2 linked regions of the Prochlorococcus marinus str. GP2 genome follow. Each later gene encodes a partner of the first gene's protein in a complex. Links are inferred from orthologs where the notes say so. Each region holds a gene or a part of one and is shown in the gene's direction. Other genes may lie near its edges. The genes, in order: hisF and hisH.

What was found.
Region 2: the proteins of hisF (region 1) and hisH are in contact, whole or in part, in a crystal structure (PDB 6RU0), measured with the Thermotoga maritima proteins. The link is inferred for Prochlorococcus marinus str. GP2 from one-to-one orthologs. Residues at the interface, in WP_004080486.1 of Thermotoga maritima: Met1, Leu2, Ala3, Arg5, Ser40, Glu41, Asp45, Glu46, Ala70, Glu71, Ile73, Asp74, Ile75, Pro76, Phe77, Asp98, Lys99, Ser122, Gln123, Glu161, Thr195, Leu196, Asn247, Arg249, Glu251; in WP_004080484.1 of Thermotoga maritima: Asn15, Arg18, Arg22, Arg117, Leu118, Pro119, His120, Met121, Gly122, Trp123, Asn124, Asn134, Gly135, Tyr136, Tyr138, Val140, Tyr158, Glu180, Lys181, Ser182, Ser183, Lys184, Ile185.

Annotation. Positions count from the first base shown.
Region 1 is NZ_JNAH01000003.1:362,908-372,951, forward strand. Bases 5,736-8,727 are described here. They hold hisF (imidazole glycerol phosphate synthase subunit HisF), read left to right. Parts: upstream 5,736-6,842; coding sequence 6,843-7,613; downstream 7,614-8,727. Other genes in these bases: chlG (chlorophyll synthase ChlG), read right to left, coding at 5,736-6,550; petP (cytochrome b6f subunit PetP), read right to left, coding at 6,559-6,783; ubiE (bifunctional demethylmenaquinone methyltransferase/2-methoxy-6-polyprenyl-1,4-benzoquinol methylase UbiE), read left to right, coding at 7,659-8,360; EU91_RS05615 (DUF721 domain-containing protein), read right to left, coding at 8,366-8,727. In the rest of the region: EU91_RS05665 (thiol-disulfide oxidoreductase DCC family protein), read left to right, coding at 1-146; EU91_RS05660 (TIGR03643 family protein), read left to right, coding at 149-385; EU91_RS09015 (DUF2256 domain-containing protein), read left to right, coding at 389-520; EU91_RS05655 (cryptochrome/photolyase family protein), read left to right, coding at 517-2,007; EU91_RS05650 (hypothetical protein), read left to right, coding at 2,113-2,292; EU91_RS05645 (16S rRNA (cytosine(967)-C(5))-methyltransferase), read left to right, coding at 2,506-3,822; EU91_RS05640 (transglycosylase domain-containing protein), read right to left, coding at 3,832-5,601; more of chlG, read right to left, coding at 5,603-5,735; more of EU91_RS05615, read right to left, coding at 8,728-8,851; EU91_RS05610 (biotin--[acetyl-CoA-carboxylase] ligase), read left to right, coding at 8,927-9,676; EU91_RS05605 (ABC transporter ATP-binding protein), read right to left, coding at 9,679-10,044.
Region 2 is NZ_JNAH01000005.1:59,211-69,085, forward strand. The notes cover bases 4,804-7,626. They hold hisH (imidazole glycerol phosphate synthase subunit HisH), read left to right. Parts: upstream 4,804-5,817; coding sequence 5,818-6,435; downstream 6,436-7,626. Other genes in these bases: EU91_RS0108690 (GuaB3 family IMP dehydrogenase-related protein), read left to right, coding at 4,804-5,251; trxA (thioredoxin), read left to right, coding at 5,483-5,806; rsmD (16S rRNA (guanine(966)-N(2))-methyltransferase RsmD), read left to right, coding at 6,449-7,048; petG (cytochrome b6-f complex subunit V), read right to left, coding at 7,025-7,144; EU91_RS03415 (c-type cytochrome), read left to right, coding at 7,200-7,586. Also shown: EU91_RS03450 (glycoside hydrolase family 57 protein), read left to right, coding at 1-69; crtL (lycopene beta cyclase), read right to left, coding at 75-1,286; gyrA (DNA gyrase subunit A), read right to left, coding at 1,311-3,908; more of EU91_RS0108690, read left to right, coding at 4,088-4,803; more of EU91_RS03410, read left to right, coding at 7,627-8,335; bchI (magnesium chelatase ATPase subunit I), read left to right, coding at 8,453-9,541; crossover junction endodeoxyribonuclease RuvC, read left to right, coding at 9,547-9,875. UniProt on the Escherichia coli protein: IGPS catalyzes the conversion of PRFAR and glutamine to IGP, AICAR and glutamate. The HisH subunit catalyzes the hydrolysis of glutamine to glutamate and ammonia as part of the synthesis of IGP and AICAR.

The DNA of each region.
Region 1 (10,044 bases):
GTTTAGGTTGGGTTTATTATCCCTTGAAGATTAAGCTCTTATCTCCATTATTGAGATTGGTTTACAGATATTGGGCAAAATATAGACTTCAAATTACAGGTAGATCCGATATTGAAAAAATTTGTTCCTCACAATGCGAAAAATAAATATGGAAAGTATCGATATAGACAGAGTAATAGAAATGTGTTGGGAAGATAGAACACCCTTTGAAGCTATCGAGTATCAATTTGGTTTAAAAGAGGAAGATGCGATAAAAATTATGCGTCAAAATCTTAAACCCAAATCTTTCAAAGTCTGGAGAAAGAGAGTTTCGGGAAGAAATACAAAACATATGGCCCTTAAAGATTCAACTAGATTTAAATCTACTCATAAAAGAAAATTATAAATTTTGAAAAATCTTTCTACTAAAACTTGTCCTGTTTGCAATAGGCCGTTTGATTGGCGTAAAAAATGGAAAAACTGTTGGGATGATGTTATCTACTGTTCAAAAAGATGCAGTAACAGGAAGTCGCAAAGATGAAACAAGTATCAATTATTTTCCCGAATCAACTTTTTAGAGAAAGCCCAATCTTAAAAATAAATTGTGAAGTTTTGATTTTGGAAGACTCATTATTTTTTGGAAATGATAAATTTCATAAATTAATTAATCATAAAAATAAGTTAGTTTTTCATAGAGCATCTATGCTTGCTTATAAAAATTATTTAGAAATATCTGGCTTTAAAGTTTTATATATCGAAAACAAGAATAATTTTTCTACAGTTGATTACTTATCAGAATTTATTAAAAATAAATATCAGAAAATAAATCTAATTGACCCTCATGATTTTTTAATAATGAAGAGGATTAATAATTTTGTTGAAATTAATAATTTAGCTTTAAATATTTTGCCTTCTCCTATGTTTATGAGCAGTGAAGATTTAAAAGATTTATTTGCATCAAATGCAAAAAAACCTCTTATGGGGAGATTTTATGAGAATCAAAGAAAGAGCCAAAAGATATTAGTTAATCCTGATGATACGCCTGAAGGAGGTAAATGGAGTTTCGATGAAATGAACAGAAAAAAATTGCCAAAAAAAATAAATATACCCGATACACCTAAATTACAAAAAAATAAATTTGTAGTTAATGCAGAAAGGTCATTAGCCAATTTTGATATTGAGTTTATTGGAGAAAGTAATAACTTTTTATATCCAACTAATTTTGAAGAGGCAGATGAATGGTTAAATGATTTTTTTAAACATAGATTTTTCTTATTTGGAGATTATGAGGATGCTATTTCTAAAGAAAATTCTTTTTTATGGCATAGTTTACTTTCTCCTCTTTTAAATAGCGGCTTATTAACCCCAGATGTAGTAGTAAATAAAGCATTACTTTTCGCAAAAAATAATAATGTTCCTATTAACTCTTTAGAGGGTTTTATTCGTCAAATTATTGGATGGAGAGAATTTATTTGCCTCGTCTATAAAAAGTACGGAACAAAGATGCGAAATAGTAATTTTTGGAATTTTGAAGATAAGCCAATTCCAAAATCTTTTTATAAAGGAAATACAGGAATTGAACCAGTAGACGTTGTTATAAAAAATATTATTAAATTTGGTTATTGTCATCATATTGAACGACTAATGATTGTTGGCAACTTTATGCTTCTATGTAGAATTCACCCCAACCAAGTTTATAAATGGTTTATGGAAATGTTTATTGATTCCTATGATTGGGTTATGGTCCCAAATGTTTATGGAATGAGTCAGTTTAGTGATGGTGGTATCTTTTCAACAAAGCCATATATATCAAGCTCTAATTATATAAAAAAAATGTCTAATTTTAAAAGTGGCCCATGGTGTGAAATATGGGATGGATTATTTTGGAAATTTATTAAAGATAATGAAAGCTTTTTTAGAAAGCAATATCGTTTGGCAATGTTAACGAGAAATCTCGATAAAATGTCAGAGGAAAAATTAAATAATCACTTAAAAACGGCCGATAAATTTTTAAGAGATATTAAATAAATTTAGAGTAATAACCTACATTTGTCTTTGAAAAATTAAAAGAATATTATGTTATTAAGAAATATTAAGTAAGGATGTTAACTTAGAAAATATTAGATTTATCTAATGGAAATTGGAAAGCTTTTTTTAAAAAGTAATTCGACGGGAATTATCACTTTTTCTGAATTAGATTGGATAACTACTCATCAATCTAATTTCACTAGATTAGAGGAATCCATAGCAATTAAATTAGGCAGAATGCTTGATGCAGGTTCTATCAATATTGGTTGCCGTTTGAAATCTTGAATAAGTTTTTATTTTAATAATGAAGTATCAAAAAGAGAAAAAAATATTTTTTCGGGAAAGAATCCATTCTTTAAATATCTTTCTTTTTTTAGGATTTAATCTTTCACTTATTTCTATCTTAGGTTTTATTTGGTTTAATTCTGCAATTGAAAAAGTAGTTTAAATTTTTGAATTTTTTGTATATTAAAGTTATCTTTAAAAATAAATTATATTTTGAGCATAGGATATTTACAAAGAAAAGCCGCTTGGGAAATTTTATTAAAAGTTAGTTCTGGTGATTTTTCTGATCATGCCCTTGAAAAGGTTTTAAAAAATTATCAATTTAATCCTCTTGATATAGCTTTTATTACAGAATTATCTTTTGGATGCATAAGGTATAGAAAATTTCTTGATCTCTGGACGGATCATACATCAAAAATTACTCATAAAAAGCAGCCTCCAAAGTTAAGATGGCTTCTACACATAGGTTTATATCAACTATTGAAAATGGATAAAATTCCATTTCCTGCTGCTATTTCTACCACTGTAGAAGTAGCTAAAAACACAGATTTAAATGGTTTAGCGGGGACTGTAAATGCGATATTGAGAAGTGCATCGAGAAAATTAGAACAAAAAATTTTACCGGAATTATCTTCTGATAGAAAAGAAAGAATTTCATATCTTGAATCATTTCCATTATGGCTTGTGAAGGATCTTTATAAATGGGTCGGCAATAGCGAGGGTGAAAATATCATAAAGGCATTTAATAAAAAACCTACAATTGATTTGAGAATTAACCAATTAAAAACTAATTTAAATAAATTTTTGAAGGTACTTCATGAAAATAAAATTGATGCTGAAATTATTAAAGATTTACATAATGGAATTACTCTAAAATCTAATCCAAGATCTATAAAAAATTTACCTGGATATAGTGATGGGCTTTGGACAATTCAAGATAGATCTTCTCAGTGGATAGCACCTCTCTTAAATCCAAAAGAAGGTGAAAAGATTTTAGATGCTTGTGCAGCTCCAGGAAGTAAGTCTACCCACTTGGCAGAATTAACAAATGATAGTGCTGAAATCCTTGCTGTAGATAGATCAGCAAAAAGATTAAAAATACTGCAATCAAATTTAGAAAGGTTAAATTTGAAATCTGTTAATACCCTTAAGGCTGATGCTACGAGTTTGATTGAATTAAATTCTAAGTTTATATCTTATTTTGATAAGATTTTATTAGATGCTCCATGTTCAGGCATTGGAACTCTTTCCAGGAATCCAGATTCTAGATGGTCTTTAAGTAAAGAAAAAATAAAATCTTTAACTTTATTACAGGAAAAACTTTTGGAGAGTATTTTCCCTCTTTTGAAGAAAAATGGTACTTTAGTTTATTCAACTTGCACTATTTGTCCCGATGAAAATAATCTATTAATTGAACGATTTATTGAAAAAAACAAAAATTTAAAATTGGTTAGCCAAAAACAAATTTTACCTAGCTTGGATTATCCTGGTGATGGATTTTATTCTGCAATAATTTCTTATAAATCTTAAAAATATAATTTATTTTTTAATTGGAATTTTATAAATTTCAGATATGAACTTCTTCCATAAATAAGCTGCATTTCCACTAGATAATTCAGATTCCTTGTTATCGTCGTAACCTATCCAGATCCCTGTTGTAAGGTTATCAATTGAACCAATAAACCAGAGATCTTTATTTCCATCAGATGTTCCTGTTTTCCCATAAATTTTCTTTCCTTTTATAAAGGCTGCTTTTGAAGTTCCTTCTTTTACAGATTTTTCAAGAAGTTTATTTATTTTCTCGTTTATTTTTAAATCTAATATTTTCTTGGAAATAGATTTGTTTTCCCAAATAGGTTGTTTTTTAAATGATTCTATTTTTTCTATGATTTCAGGGCTTTGGATCTTCCCATTATTGTTTATTGCAGAATATGCATTTGTGATGTTTAAAAGATTATCTCCGAAGGATCCAATAGCTAATGATGGGAATTCCTCAAACTCTTGCTCGTAACCTAGTCCAAATGAATTCGCTAAATTAATAATATTTTTTAAGCCGATTTTTTTTGTTATTGATATTGGAACGATATTTGATGAGCTTTTAAATGATTCAATCAAAGATATTGAACCTCTATAGTCTTCTGAAAAATTTTTTGGGCAATAACTTTCCCAGCATATTGGTAAGTCTTCAAATTTATCGCTTAATTTTATTCCTTCTATTAATGCAGAAGCATAAGGGATTATTTTAAAAGTAGAACCTAATGGTCTTACAGATGAAATCACTCTATTGTATTCATTAATTGATGGATTTTTGCTGGTTATCATTGCCCTGATTAGTCCTGTGTTTGATTCGATAGATAACAGAGCAAATTCAATTTCTTTAGGCCCAGCATATCTTGATATTTTTTGACCTTTTTCTTGCCAATCTTTGTTGATAGAAGATTTAATTCTTAAAAACTTATAATCATTTTTACTCCCAATTTTTTTATCTGTTTCGTGAAGAATAAAGTTTATAAGTAATTTATCATCTAAAAAATTATCAGCTGTTTGATAATTTAATTTTATTTTTTCTTTAATAGCCTTATTCTTATTTGCAAGAGAAATATATCCATCAATATACATTGATTCAAGAACTTTATTTCTATTTTTAATAGCTAGTTCTAAATCTTGATAAGGTGAATAAATTGATGGGGCTGGAGCTAATCCTGCAATTAATGCGATCTCTGATAATGTCAATTCTTCTATAAATTTTCCAAAATAAACTTGGGCAGCCTCGTCTACCCCGTGTGCTCCTGATCCTAGATAAATATTATTTAAATACAATTTTAAAATTTGATTTTTATCATATCTAAATTCAATTATGAGTGATATAAATATTTCTTTGATTTTTCTTTGAAAACTTAAATCATTATTTAGAAAAAGTAATCTAGCAACTTGTTGTGTAATCGTACTTCCTCCCTCTTTAACATAACCACTTCTAATATTTTGAATAAGGGCGCGTGAAATACTTTTTAAATCTATTCCATTATGTTTATAAAATCTTTTATCCTCAGAAGATATAAAAGCATGTTTAAGAAAAAATGGAATTTTATAATAACTATTATCTATTTCAAATTTGCGGCTTAATTTGCTTATTATCTTATTATCAGAAGATGATATTACATAAGAATAATTGGTGCCCCTTAACTTTTTATTTTTAGATACGTCAACTTTTAAAGTACTAAACATTATACTAAAAAAATAAAAAGATATTCCAGAAAAAATTAATATTGGAATTATTAAAACAAAAGACTTGAATTTAATCTTTTGCACCTTAAGCAACTAAAAAACTATGTCCTATTGCTAAAGCTGTAACTAGCATTCCAGTTATAAGGAACGGTTGGGCACTCGCTTGATATTTGACATCAAACTTTAGAGGATCTCTTAGCAACCACATATCTTGAAATGTAATTTGTGGAATTATCAATAAAACTAAAATTACAGAGGCTAAATTTTGGCCAATAATGACTAATACTATAACCATTGCCAATTGAAAAATGTCAATTAGTCCTGCACTTATTCTACTTGCATTTTTAATTCCAAATACTACTGGTAGAGAATTTAAGCCTAGCTTTGAGTCTCCTTCAACACTTTTGAAATCATTAATAACAGCAATTCCAAGTCCTGAGAGGCTATAAGCAAGTGTTAGTATCGCCGTCACGAGAGTTAATTTCCCAAACAAGGCTTGTCCTGCCCACCAAGGTAAAGCTATATAAGATGCTCCTAATGCGTAATTCCCAAGCCAACCATTCTGTTTTAATTTGAGTGGTGGAGCAGAATATATATAACTAACAAAGGAACCTCCTAATGCCAAAAGTAAGACGGAGGGGAAGCTGTGCTTAGCATATAAATCCAATAGAAAAGCAACTATTAATCCTGCTATAAGTAATACCCAGATTTGTATTTTTACATCTTTAATTGAAATTTTCCCAGAAGGAATTGGTCTATTTGGTTCATTAATTGCATCAATTTCTTTATCAAAAAAATCATTTATGGTTTGGGTATAACCAGCCAGAAGTGGTCCACTCATCAACATACATGCTAATGAAGCTAGAACATTACTAAATGTCCATTCAAAATTCCCACTTGCAGCTGCTCCACAAATGACTCCCCATATCAAAGGGATCCATGTTATGGGTTTCATTAACTGTATACGGAGTTTCCATATACTTGATGTTTCAGAGGCACCCTTAATTCCTAATAGTTGTTTTGGATCATTCACTTTACTCTTTAACCTTTCTCAATTTCTTCTGGGAAAAACCAATTTTGCTCACCATTCTGAAATTTTGCGGTGATTCCAATACTTCTGCCGTCTGTCATTTTATAGCCTGTTATTACGGCTTTAGGATTCGAGGATATTTGATCGATTAATTTAGCTGGTAGTCTATCTTTTACTTTGTTAATGTTAATTTTGATTTTACTACCGATTTTGGGTAATAATTTTGTTTCAGCCATAAGAGGTAAAATGGAAGCTATTATGCAAGATTAACAGCATTTGGACAATTTTTACTAAAATGGTAGCTCTTCGTTTAATTCCTTGTTTAGATGTCGCCCATGGCAGAGTGGTTAAAGGTGTAAATTTTGTTAACTTGAGGGACTCAGGCGATCCTGTTGAATTGGCTTGTATGTATTCTGATGAGGGCGCAGATGAATTAGTATTCTTAGATATAAGAGCTAGTGTAGAAAATAGAAATACATTAGTTGACCTTGTCTCTAGGACCGCAAAATCAGTGAAAATCCCATTTACAGTAGGTGGAGGAATAGATTCTGTTTCTGCAATTAATGATCTTTTAAGAGCTGGAGCGGACAAAGTGAGTTTGAATTCTTCTGCTGTAAGAAGTCCAGATTTAATTTCTAAAAGTTCTAGGGAATTTGGTAATCAATGTATCGTAATAGCAATTGATGCTAAAAGAAAAGTTAATAAGACAGATCAATGGGAGGTATATGTAAAAGGAGGGAGAGAAAATACTGGAATAGATGTATTAAGTTGGGCAAAGAAAGTTGAGGATTTAGGCGCAGGGGAAATTTTGCTTACTTCAATGGATGGTGATGGCACACAGAATGGATATGATTTAAATCTGACTGAAGCTGTTACCAATATTGTTAACATCCCAGTGATTGCTTCTGGAGGAGCGGGTTGTTTAGAAGATATCTATGATGTTTTCAATGAAGGCAGGGCATCTGCCGCACTTTTAGCATCATTACTTCATGATAAGAAACTTTCTTTAAGAGAAATAAAGACTTTCCTCCTCGAAAAAAAACTTCCAATTAGACCATATGAATAAAAAATTTAATTTAATACCAAAAAGAAATAAGTTAAAAATTTAAAAATGAAATTCACAAAAACTATCGAAGTCAAAAATATATTTAATAAAATTTCTTATAAATATGACTTTTTAAATAATCTATTAAGTTTTGGGCTGCACAGATTTTGGAAAAGGAAATTAGTTAATTTATTGGAACCTTTAAATGGTGAAGATTGGGCTGATTTATGCTGTGGAACTGGAGATTTAGCATTCTTAATTTCTAAAAGAGTTAGTCCAAGGGGATCAATTACTGGGATTGACAGTGCAAAGGATATCTTAAATATTGCAAAAAAAAAATCAGAGCTTAAAAAAAATAAATTTGTTAAGTGGGAAGTTAAAGATGTATTAGAAATTAATGATTATTCAAAAAATTTTGATGGAATTTGCATGTCATATGGACTTAGAAACTTGAATAATGTTGAAGAAGGAATAAAAAAAGTTTTTGATCTTTTGAAGGATAAGGGAAGGGCAGGATTTTTGGATTTTAATCACTCAACAAGAAATTCTTTATCCAATATTTTTCAGAAAATTTATTTGAGATTAATTGTAGTATCCATTTCGCGGCTTTTTAATTTAGGTCCAGAGTACGCATATATTGAAAAAAGTATTAGTAATTTTCCAAAGAAAAATGAGCTTATAAATATTGCTAAGGAAGTTGGATTTAAAAAAGCTGAATATAGGACTATTTGTGGGGGACAAATGGGAATACTAATTTTAACTAAATAAAAAATTTAGTTTTTTATTTTTCTCCAACAAAAAGAACACTTTCCCCATCTTTTGATTTCGCCCTCAGGAGTAGGGGAATTACAAATAATACAAATGCACATATTATTTTGATTGATTCTGCTTGGATGGTTTGCCCAAACTATCTTCGCATTAGTAGCTTTAATATTTTTATTTTTAATTTCATAATTTTGTATTATTTTTATTTCATTCAAAGTTATTCCAATTTTCTCGATTCTCTCTTTTAATTTATGCTTGTTATAGATTAAAGCTTGGCGCCACTGTGGATGATTTACTGCAATAGTAAGTATTTTTTTTTCAATATTTAATGGTTTGCATTCTTCAAATAGCTCCAAGCCAATTAAGTTCTTCCATTTTTCTTCGATCTGAGAAAGTTTATCTAAGTCTCCGCAGGATTTTTTGAAATTATCAAGACAATTTTTTAATGGATGTGGATTCCTTCTATTCACTATTGGCGAATATTTTTTGTCCAATTTGTAAAATTTACTTATTAAGACTAAAGTTAATCTAATCTTTAAAAAGATGCTCGTTGTTTTAATAAAAAATTTGTGAAAGTTATTGGACCTGCAGCTAAGACAGTTTTTTATTTAAAAAAAATACAGGGTCAATATCCAACTTGGACACTTCATTACAAAATAAAATGTAAAAGTACCGAAAATGAGCTAACAAACTTGCTTAAATATACTGAAATAAAGAAAAACCAGCCAGTAGCGATAATCGCAAGAGAACAATTCTCAGGGGTTGGCCAAAATTTAAAAACTTGGGTTTCTCCAAAAGGTGGTATTTGGTTAAGTGCAGCTTACCCAATATTTTCAAAAGAATTTGAATGTCAAATATTTAATTTGTCTTTAGGTATTAAGTTATGTGAAATGCTTAGACAAAAGAATATAAATGTTTGTTTGAAATGGCCAAATGATATTTTTTTTGGTTCAAAAAAGTTGATTGGATTTTTACCAAGGGTGATAACAAGAGGGAAAGAAATTAATTATGTAAGGGTAGGAATTGGCATGAATGTTTCAAATTACACTCCATCAGAAGGTATTTCATTATCAAAAGTACTTCAAATTAAGAATATTAATCAATATTATTGGACAGCCAAAGTTCTTAAAGCTTTTTATGATGCAATTGAATGTAATAAGAAGAAAGACTATGTGATTAAATCTGCAAATAAGTTTCTTACTAAAAGTTTTTTACCTAGTGGTTATTGTCCTCATACATGGAAAATTAAAGATATTGATTCCAATGGGAATTTAAGAATTGAAAATGAAACTCAACTGAAAGTAATTAGAAGGTTTTGAATTTAATTAACTATTAATTCAACTATTCTTCCATCCTTAAATTTTGCTATTTTTTTTGCTCGATTTGCAACTTCATCTTCATGAGTAACTAAAACTATAGTTATTCCAGATTCATGCAGTTTGTCAAAAAGATCTAATACATCTTCAGTGGTTTTTGAATCTAGTGCTCCAGTAGGTTCGTCGGCTAACAAAATTGCAGGGTTATTGATAATAGCCCTCGCAATAGCAACTCGTTGTTGTTGACCTCCAGATAATTGGTTTGGGCGATTATTCATTCTTTCTGAAAGGCCAACTTTTTTTAAGGCATTCTTACCTCGCTCTAATCTTTGCTCAGGCTCAATACCAGCATAAATCATGGGCAAAGTTAC
Region 2 (9,875 bases), on another replicon or contig:
TTTCTTGAAGATATTGAGGAAGAAGATAACCTTTTCCCAGATATTAATATTGATGATTGGCGAAAATAAAAATACTAATTTAACTTAAGCATTCCAAGTTTTACTTTTAGAGGTGAATTTATAAACATTTTACTCATCACGTAAATTAGTTTTGGAAGTGGAAGTGTATTAGTAAGAAAACCTACCCATTCATTGGTTGATAATTTAAAGAAATTTGAGAAAAAGCTTCTTAATCTACTCTCATCAAAACTCATCAATCTTCTTAGACCGTATTGGTAAAGTTTATGCCTTTGTGTTAATTCGTAAGGCCATAGGATTTCCCAACCTTTTGAAGCTAACTCTAGTGAACTTAGATGAGGTTCTTTTAAAAAGATTGCTAATTTTTCTGCAAGGAGTGGAGCCCTTCTTAATAAAGATCCAACCATGTATCCTGATGCAGGATGAACCATACTTGCAGCTCCTCCGAAACCAAGTACAAATTGTTTTTTAAATGGGAGGGGTAAATTCATGGGGAAAAGGCAATTCTCTTCATGAAAAATTTCACTTACCTCAATACCCTTACTATTAAGTCTTTTAAAAAGTCTTTTTTTAAGATTTTCCTGGGATAATGCAGGATAACTAGCTAATGAAGTTTCTTCAACAAAAAAAGTCTCATTGCCTAGATCCATTGCATAAAGAAAGGAAGGAGATGATAACTTTTCTTCATTGTTTAAATGATTTGGACGAAAATCCATAAGAACAAATTGTTCTTTATTAACAGGAGGTGATGTAAATTTACCTACAATTCCGTAAGCAGCTTGTTGAGCGATTTCATTTTGAACTGGTCTTTTTACAAAATTACTTTTATGACCACTTGCGTCAATAACTAATCTCGCCTTTATTTTGAGACCTGAAAAACAAATTACCTCAGATAGTTTATTTTTTTCTTTAATGTCTTTTGCTGTTTCATTCAACCATTCAATCCCTTTACATTTTTTTAAAAGCTCATTTTGAAAGGCTTCTTGATTTATTAAACCATAATCATAGTTGTGTTTTGTCGGAGTATCCCCTTTTTTATTTTCCCCATCTCCAAAAAAACTAACTGTTTTACACCATCGGTGAGATAACAAGGACTCTAACCCTAATTCTTCTAATTCAGATGCCCAGATACCATATGTATTCTCCCATTTTTCATTTGGAGATTTTGTAGATATTCCCTTAATATTTAGATCCTGCTTGGCTAATTCTGAAGCTAAACATAATGCGGCAGGACCTGAACCTAAAATTAAAATATCAAGTATTTCCATGTTATTTAGCTAACCATAAGCCTTTTAATTTTCTTCAACTGAGCTAGGTTGGTCTTTTTCCTCTATTTGTTCACGAGGTACCAATACCACTTCAGATAAATGATCACCGTCATCTAATCTTTGTAATTTTACTCCTGTAGCTGCCCTCGATTGCTGAGAGATTTTATCTGCGTTTGTTCTTACTATTACGCCTTTTTCTGTCACAAGTAGTAATTCTTCTCCCTCGCCAAGGACCTTCAAACAAACTAGCTGATCATCTTTAATTCTAAATTTTATTGCTCTCAAACCCATGCCTGCTCTTTTTTGTAATCTAAACTGAGCTACAGGTACTCTCTTTCCCAGTCCGAATGCACTGGCTATCAATACCCATGGACCATCTGAAGAGTTTTCTTCAACATTATCATCAAGATCTTCTGTGAGTTCCTCGATTTTGGCCAATTGATCAACCAAATTAGATGTTAAAACATCCATAGAAACTAGATTGTCTCCTTCTCTTAAGTTCATTGATTTAACTCCTCTTGCTGTTCTACCAAGTGGTCTTAATTCATTGATATCTAGTCTGAAATGAATCGCCATTCCTGTTTTAGATCCAATTAAAACACTATCGTCTTCTTTTGATAATCTTACCCAGGTTAGGGCATCTCCATCCTCAAGATTAATTGCTATTAGTCCATTTGAGCGAATTTTTGAAAAAGCAGAAAGTGCAGTTCTTTTTATAAAACCAGCTTTTGTTAGCATTAATAAATAACGATCGTCAACAAAAGAATCCACAGCAACTAGAGAAGTTATTTTTTCTTCTCTTGGAATTGGGAGAAGTTGAACTGATGGAGTCCCTTTTGCTGTTCTGCTACTCATAGGAACCCTATATGCTGGGAGAGCATAAGCTACTCCTCTATCACTGAAAAGCAAAAGAGTATCATGATCATTACAGCTTATAAATAATTTCACGTCATCATCTTCTTTGGTTTTTGTGCCAGCTTTACCCCTTGAACCACGACTGGTAGATTCAAAATCATTAACAGGCATTCTTTTTAAATAACCTGCTTCAGTTAATAGAACTACGGATCTGTCATTAGCTATAAGATCAATATCATCTAATCCTCCGCCTAAATCTAGTATTTCTGTTTTCCTTGGAGAAGAAAATCTTTCATCAATTTTATTAAGTTCTTCAAGAATAATTTCAAAAATTCTTTCTTTACTATTTAATATTTGCTGATAAAGGTTGATTTTTCGGGTTAACTCATTATGTTCACCTTTGATTTTATCTGCTTCAAGTGCTGTTAATCTTCTTAACTGCATCTGTAGAATTGCATCTGCCTGTATGGAAGATAATTTGTGGTCTTTTTGTAATTTTTCTCGAGCTGATATTGAATCTTTCGCTGATCTTATTAGATTTATAATTTGATCCATAGCATCTAAGGCTAATAAAAGACCCTTTACAATATGATCTCTTTCTTCTGCTTTTTTTAATAAAAATGTTGTTCTTCGTCTTATTGTCTCAACCCTAAAATTTAGAAATACGTCTAACATTTTCCTGAGAGAAAGTGTTGTGGGCTCTCCTTTTACTAAAGCGAGGATATTTGCACTAAAGTTATTTTGTAGAGGTGTTAACTTAAATAAATTATTTAAAACTACTTGTGGGTAGGCATCTCTTTTTAGTTCAATAACAATCCTCATCCCATCTCGATCACTTTCATCTCTAATATCAGAAATACCTTCTAATTTTTTTTCATTAACTAAGTCAGCAATTCTTTCTATCAAAGCCGCTTTATTGGTTTGAAATGGAAGCTCTGTAATTATTACTGCATCTTTCTCTGCTCTACCAATGGATTTAATTTGCTCAATATTTGCTACCCCTCTCATGGTTATTGACCCTCTTCCTGTTTTGAAAGTTTCTTTAATACCGTCTCTGCCTAAGATTTGACCACCTGTGGGGAAATCAGGACCCTTAATTATCTCAAAAAGTTTACTATCTTCAATTGAAGAGTTATTGATTATTGATTTAAGACCATTAATTAATTCCCCTAAGTTATGAGGTGGAATATTAGTTGCCATTCCTACTGCTATTCCAGATGATCCATTTAGAAGTAGTTGAGGGATCCTAGCAGGTAAAACTGTTGGCTCTTGCTGAGAACCGTCAAAGTTATCGGCGAAATCTACAGTTTCAGATTCAATATCCTCTAATAAACTTTCATCCGTAAGAGACTGTAAACGAGATTCTGTATATCTCATTGCTGCTGGAGGGTCGTTATCAACAGAACCAAAGTTTCCATGGCCATCTATGAGTGGCATCCTCATAGAGAAATCCTGAGCCATCCTAACCAAAGCATCATAAACAGCAGTATCGCCATGAGGATGGTATTTACCGAGTACTTCTCCTACGACTCTTGCACATTTTCTGTATGGTCTACCGCTAGTCAAGCCAAGTTCATACATTGCATAAAGAATTCTTCTGTGAACAGGTTTTAATCCATCTCTTGCATCTGGAAGAGCACGACCAACTATAACGCTCATTGCATACTCAAGATATGAACGAGACATCTCATTTCTTAGGTCAGTCTGAATAATTCGGTCGTTATTTTCGCTTAATCCTGAGTTGTCGGAATCTAAAATATCAGACATACAAAAATCCTTTCTTTAATAATAATCGCTGATTGTCATAATGAATAAAAAAAAAGATTTATTTAATTCCCAAATACTTACATTTACACACAAATCAAAATAAAACCTGTTGTTTTTGAATAAACCTTGGCTTATTACCCCTTTAGTTGTTAATTTAATCAGAATAAAAGAAAACTACCGTGAATATTGAACTTGGTTTAAATAAAAAAGTCAGACGGGCTTATGGCATCGATGAAATAGCTTTAGTCCCTGGTAATAGAACACTTGATTACGATTTGACTGATCCTTCTTGGTCAATAGGTGATTTCAAAAGAGAAGTTCCGATCGTCGCTAGTGCCATGGATAGTGTTGTCGATGTCAATACGTCTGTAGAGCTCACAAAATTAGGTGCCCTTGGGGTTATTAATATGGAGGGAGTACAAACACGATATGAAAACCCTGATGAAATATTGAATCAAATAGCATCAGTAGGGAAGAATGATTTTGTTCCATTAATGCAGAAAATATATAGTGAACCGGTCAAGGAGGGATTGATTGTACAAAGAATAAATGAGGTTAAAGAAAGAGGAGGTATAGCAGCTTTTAGTGGGACTCCTCAAGCTGCCATTAAGTTTAAAGAAACACTTAACGATTCCAAAATAGATCTATTTTTTCTTCAAGGAACAGTTGTTTCCACTGAACATCTTGGTATGGAAGGTAAGGAAACCTTAGATATTAAAGATCTCTGTCAATCTATGAATGTCCCAGTTGTAGCAGGTAATTGTGTTACTTACGAAGTTGCAAAACTTCTCATGGATGCTGGAGTTGCAGGATTGATGGTTGGGATAGGACCCGGAGCGGCATGTACATCAAGAGGAGTATTGGGAATTGGAATCCCTCAAGCAACTGCAATTGCTGATTGTAGTGCGGCAAGAAATGATTACTTTAAAGAAAGTGGTCGTTATATCCCTATTATTGGTGATGGAGGAATTGTTACTGGCGGAGATATCTGTAAATGTTTAGCATGTGGGGCAGATGCTGTAATGATTGGATCCCCAATAGCTAAATCCTCCAACGCTCCAGGTAAAGGATTTCACTGGGGGATGGCTACTCCAAGTCCAGTTTTGCCAAGAGGCACAAGAATTGAAGTTGGTTCTACAGGATCCTTAGAAAGAATAATTAAAGGTCCTGCCTTACTTGATGATGGAACACATAACTTATTAGGAGCCATTAGAACCTCAATGAGTACTCTTGGGGCAAAAAATATTAAAGAAATGCAAGAAGTTGAAATAGTTATCGCACCATCGCTTCTTACAGAAGGTAAGGTTTATCAAAAAGCTCAGCAGCTTGGGATGGGTAAGTAGTTCACCTAGAGCAAAATTATAAATCCTTAGTGAATTAAGTATTTATTTGAAAAATTTTCTAATTAGGAGTTATTATGAAATGATGGGGGAAACCCCATACTCCTCACACACTAAATCGCCCGTTTAATCGGGCTTTTTTTAGACATTTTGTTACTTATATTATTTAATCTGTAATGAAATCATCACTTAAAAGAATTGCCTGCTAAATTTTCAAAAAGGAATACTTAAATTATGTCATCAGCTCCAGCCGTAACTGATTCTTCATTTGACAAGGATGTACTGCAAAGTGATCTACCAGTATTGGTTGATTTTTGGGCCCCATGGTGCGGTCCATGTAGGATGGTCGCTCCAGTTGTAGAAGAAATCTCAAAAGACTTTGAAGGAAAAATTAAAGTTTTTAAATTAAACACAGATGAGAATCCAAATGTAGCCAGTCAGTACGGAATTAGAAGTATTCCTACATTAATGATCTTTAAAGGAGGTCAAAAGGTTGATACCGTTGTTGGAGCTGTGCCAAAAGCAACTCTTTCTAGCACTTTAACTAAGCATTTATAAATTTAAAAGCTTTGCATAAAATTGGACTAATAGACTATGGAATGGGTAATATACATTCTGTAACAAAATCTCTAGAAAGTCTTGGAGAAGAAATTATATTAATTAAAAACTTTAATGATTCCAAGCTTTGTAAGGCGCTAATACTTCCTGGGGTTGGAGCATTTGACCCCGCGATGAATAATCTCATAAATACTGACTTGATAACTGATTTGAAAAATTGGATTAAAAGTGGGAAATCCTTTTTTGGGATATGTTTAGGTCTCCAACTCCTTTTTGAATCTAGTGATGAAGGAAAAGTTCAAGGGTTGGGAATTTTAAAAGGAAAAATACAAAAATTACCCAATATAGTTAACCAAAGAATCCCACACATGGGTTGGTGCCAACTTTTACCTACAAAAAAAAATACTTTATTTGGGATTGAAGAATTAAATAATTGGGTTTATTTTGTACATTCCTATCATGCAATCCCAGATGACTTAAATATTATTGCAGCTCAGGTTGATTATGGCTCTGAAAAATTAACTGCAATGATTGAGAATGATAATTTATTGGCCTGTCAATTTCATCCGGAAAAATCTGGAAAAACTGGTGAAAAACTTTTGAGAAGATGGCTGAGTAATATTCAATAACATATGCTTAGGGATGAAGACTAATTTAAGATTAATAGGTGGTAAAAAACTCCAAAGTCCAAATAATTCTTATACCAGACCTACAACTTTGAGAGTGAGAGAGGCCATATTTAATATATTGAACAAAAGAGTTGAAAATAGTAACTGGTTAGATTTATTTAGTGGAACAGGGGCCATATCTTGTGAAGCCTATAATCACGGGGCAAGCAAAATAATCGCAATTGAAAAAAACAAAATTAACTCAAAAATTTGCTTAGAAAATTTACTCTCGTTGGAGAATATAGAGAATAGGAGAAAAGATATAGAAGTTATTTGCAAAGACGTTTTGAAATGGACAAAACCTAATTATGAAAGAAACTTATCATCTAGAAATATGGATTTAAACAAATTAAAATTTGATTTTGTTTATCTAGATCCTCCATACGATGCTGATTCCCATGAATTAGTTTTAAATCAATTATTTAATTGTAATCTTTTAAAAAAAGATTCAACAGTTATTTGTGAACATTCTCCAAATCTATTTATTAAAAAAAGTACTCTGTGGGAAACTATAGATATAAGGAATTATGGGCAGTCAAGATTAACATTTTTAATCAATGTCCAGCATCCCTGAACCTCTTCTGTATTGATTCCATGCACTTACGAATAATCCAAGAAGAGTTATTGGAACTAAACCTAAAACAATTCCACATAGAAGAGGCTCGATCATTTTTTTGCCTTTTTTGAATTTCTTATTCACAATTGTTACATAGAGATTATTTTTTGTGTCAACATCTTCATCAACTGCAGCAGAAAGAGATTTTAAGAGAGAATTCTTAAAAATTGTTTTTGTTGTATTTGGAGTTTTATTGATTTGTTTCTCAATATTTTTCGTTAATCATCATGAAAATAACAAATATATTATTGAAACTCTTGAGCTTAATGGCTCTGCTGAGGAAGGAGATGCTCTTTTTAAGATAAATTGTGTTGGATGTCATGGAATTACAGCAAGAGGTTTAGTGGGCCCAGACTTACACTCAATAACACAACGTTTGAATGATAAAGAGATAATAAAACAGGTTACTGGAGGCCTGACACCTCCTATGCCAAGTTTTGAAATTGATCCTGTAAATATGTCCAATTTATTAAAATATCTGCATAGCCTTGAATGATTTTGGGAAAAAATTTTTCTAATTTAAAAGTAATTTTAGTTGAACCAAATGGCCCTTTAAATGTAGGAAGCGTTGCTAGATTATGCAGTAATTTTGAAGTTGATGAATTAAGAATTGTTTCGCCTAAATGCGACATATTTTCTTTAGAAGCAAAGAAAATGGCTCTTAAAGGTCAAAAATTCCTTAAACATTGTAAGGTTTTTAATGATCTTCAAAAAGCAATTTTTGATTGTGATTTGGTTCTAGCATCTTGTGGAAGGATTGATGTGAATAAAGATTCATTTTTTGTATCTTCTGAAGATATATTTGATTGGACATTATCATTTAAGAAGATAAATAATTTAGCAATTATATTTGGAAGAGAAGATAGAGGTTTAACTAACAGTGAATTGCTTCTAGCAAATAAAACTTTTAATATTCCAACTTCTAAGAATAATCCTTCATTAAATCTTTCTCACGCTGTTTCAATAGTTTTGTATGAATTAAATAAATCTTCTAAAAAGAATTTAAATAATGAATTAAAAGTTTTTAAATTGGCATCATCGAAAGAAGTGCATAATACATTTATAGAGATAGAGGAAATGCTTTTGCAAGTTGGATATCTCTTGAAACATACCTCCAAGGCAAAAATCAGTAAATTTAAGAATTTTATTTTGAGGGCAAATACATCTACGCATGAAATAAATGTTTTAAGAGGAATTGTCCATCAAATAAACTGGTTTTTGAACAGTTCAAAAAAAAATAAGTAAGTATAAATTTGATTAGTTATTATTCACTTCTTGTTTTAATTTGATAGGGATATTTACTAAAAACATTTTCTGAAGTAGCATCTATTGATTATTTGAATATTTAAGAAAACTAAAACTGTGCCTACAACAAAGAAAAGAAGAGTTTTTCCTTTTACAGCAGTAATTGGTCAAGAAGAAATGAAATTGGCTCTCTTGTTAAATGTTATTGATCCAAGAATTGGAGGTGTGATGATAATGGGTGATAGAGGCACTGGAAAGTCTACTACAATCAGAGCCTTAGCTGATTTGTTGCCAGCAATCGATGTTGTTAAAGACGATCCATATAATAGTTCACTAGTCGATCCTGATTTACAAAGTAAAGAAGTTTTGGAAAAAATTACTCAAGGAGAAAATCTAGAGAGTATTCAAAAACAAGTACCTATGGTTGACTTGCCTTTAGGAGCTACTGAAGACAGGCTTTGCGGAACCATTGATATAGAGAAGGCTTTGAGCGAAGGTGTCAAGGCTTTCGAACCAGGTCTATTAGCAAAAGCTAATAGGGGTTTGCTATATGTTGATGAAGTGAATTTACTTGATGATCATTTAGTTGATGTACTTTTAGATTCGGCCGCTTCTGGATGGAATACAGTTGAAAGGGAGGGGGTCTCAGTTCGACATCCTGCGAGGTTTGTCCTAATTGGTTCAGGAAATCCAGAAGAAGGTGAATTAAGGCCTCAACTATTGGACAGGTTTGGAATGAGCGTTGAAGTTAAGACAGTTAGAGATGCTGAATTAAGAGTTCAAGTAGTTGATCAAAGAACTTCTTTTGATGATAATCCTGATGAGTTTTCATTGAGTGTTGAAAAACAACAGGATGAACTTCAACAAAAAGTTATTAAAGCACAAGAAATATTAAATTCTGTTCAAATGGATGATGACTTAAGATTAAATATTTCTGCAATCTGCGGGGAACTAGATGTGGATGGTTTACGTGGAGATATTGTTACAAATAGGTCTGCAAGGGCAATTGCAGCATTTGAGGGCAGAACTGAAGTGCAAGAAGATGACATAGCAAGGGTTATTTCTTGTTCCTTAAGACATAGACTTAGAAAAGATCCCTTAGAACAAGTTGATTCAGGTGAAAGAGTTATTCAAGCTTTTTGTAAAGTATTTGATTTAGATGTAAAAGATAATCTTTCAAAATTTCAATTGTCTGCTGAAGCTTAATAACAGTGAGAATAATTGGGATTGACCCTGGATTAGCTAGAGTTGGTTATGGAATAATAGAGATAGAAAATGAAAGAAAGATATTATTAGATTGCGGCGTTATTGAGACAGGTAAAGATAAAAAAGAAGAAGATAGACTTTATGAGATATTCCAAGATCTAAATGAATTAATAAATCATTGGAACCCAACTGCAGCGGCAGTAGAAAAATTTTTCTTTTACAGGTCAAGCACTACCATTAGTGTGGTGCAGGCTAGAGGCGTGATTATGATGGTATTGGCCTCTAAAAAAATTCATGTTAGTGAGTATTCACCTGCTCAGATAAAATTAACAAT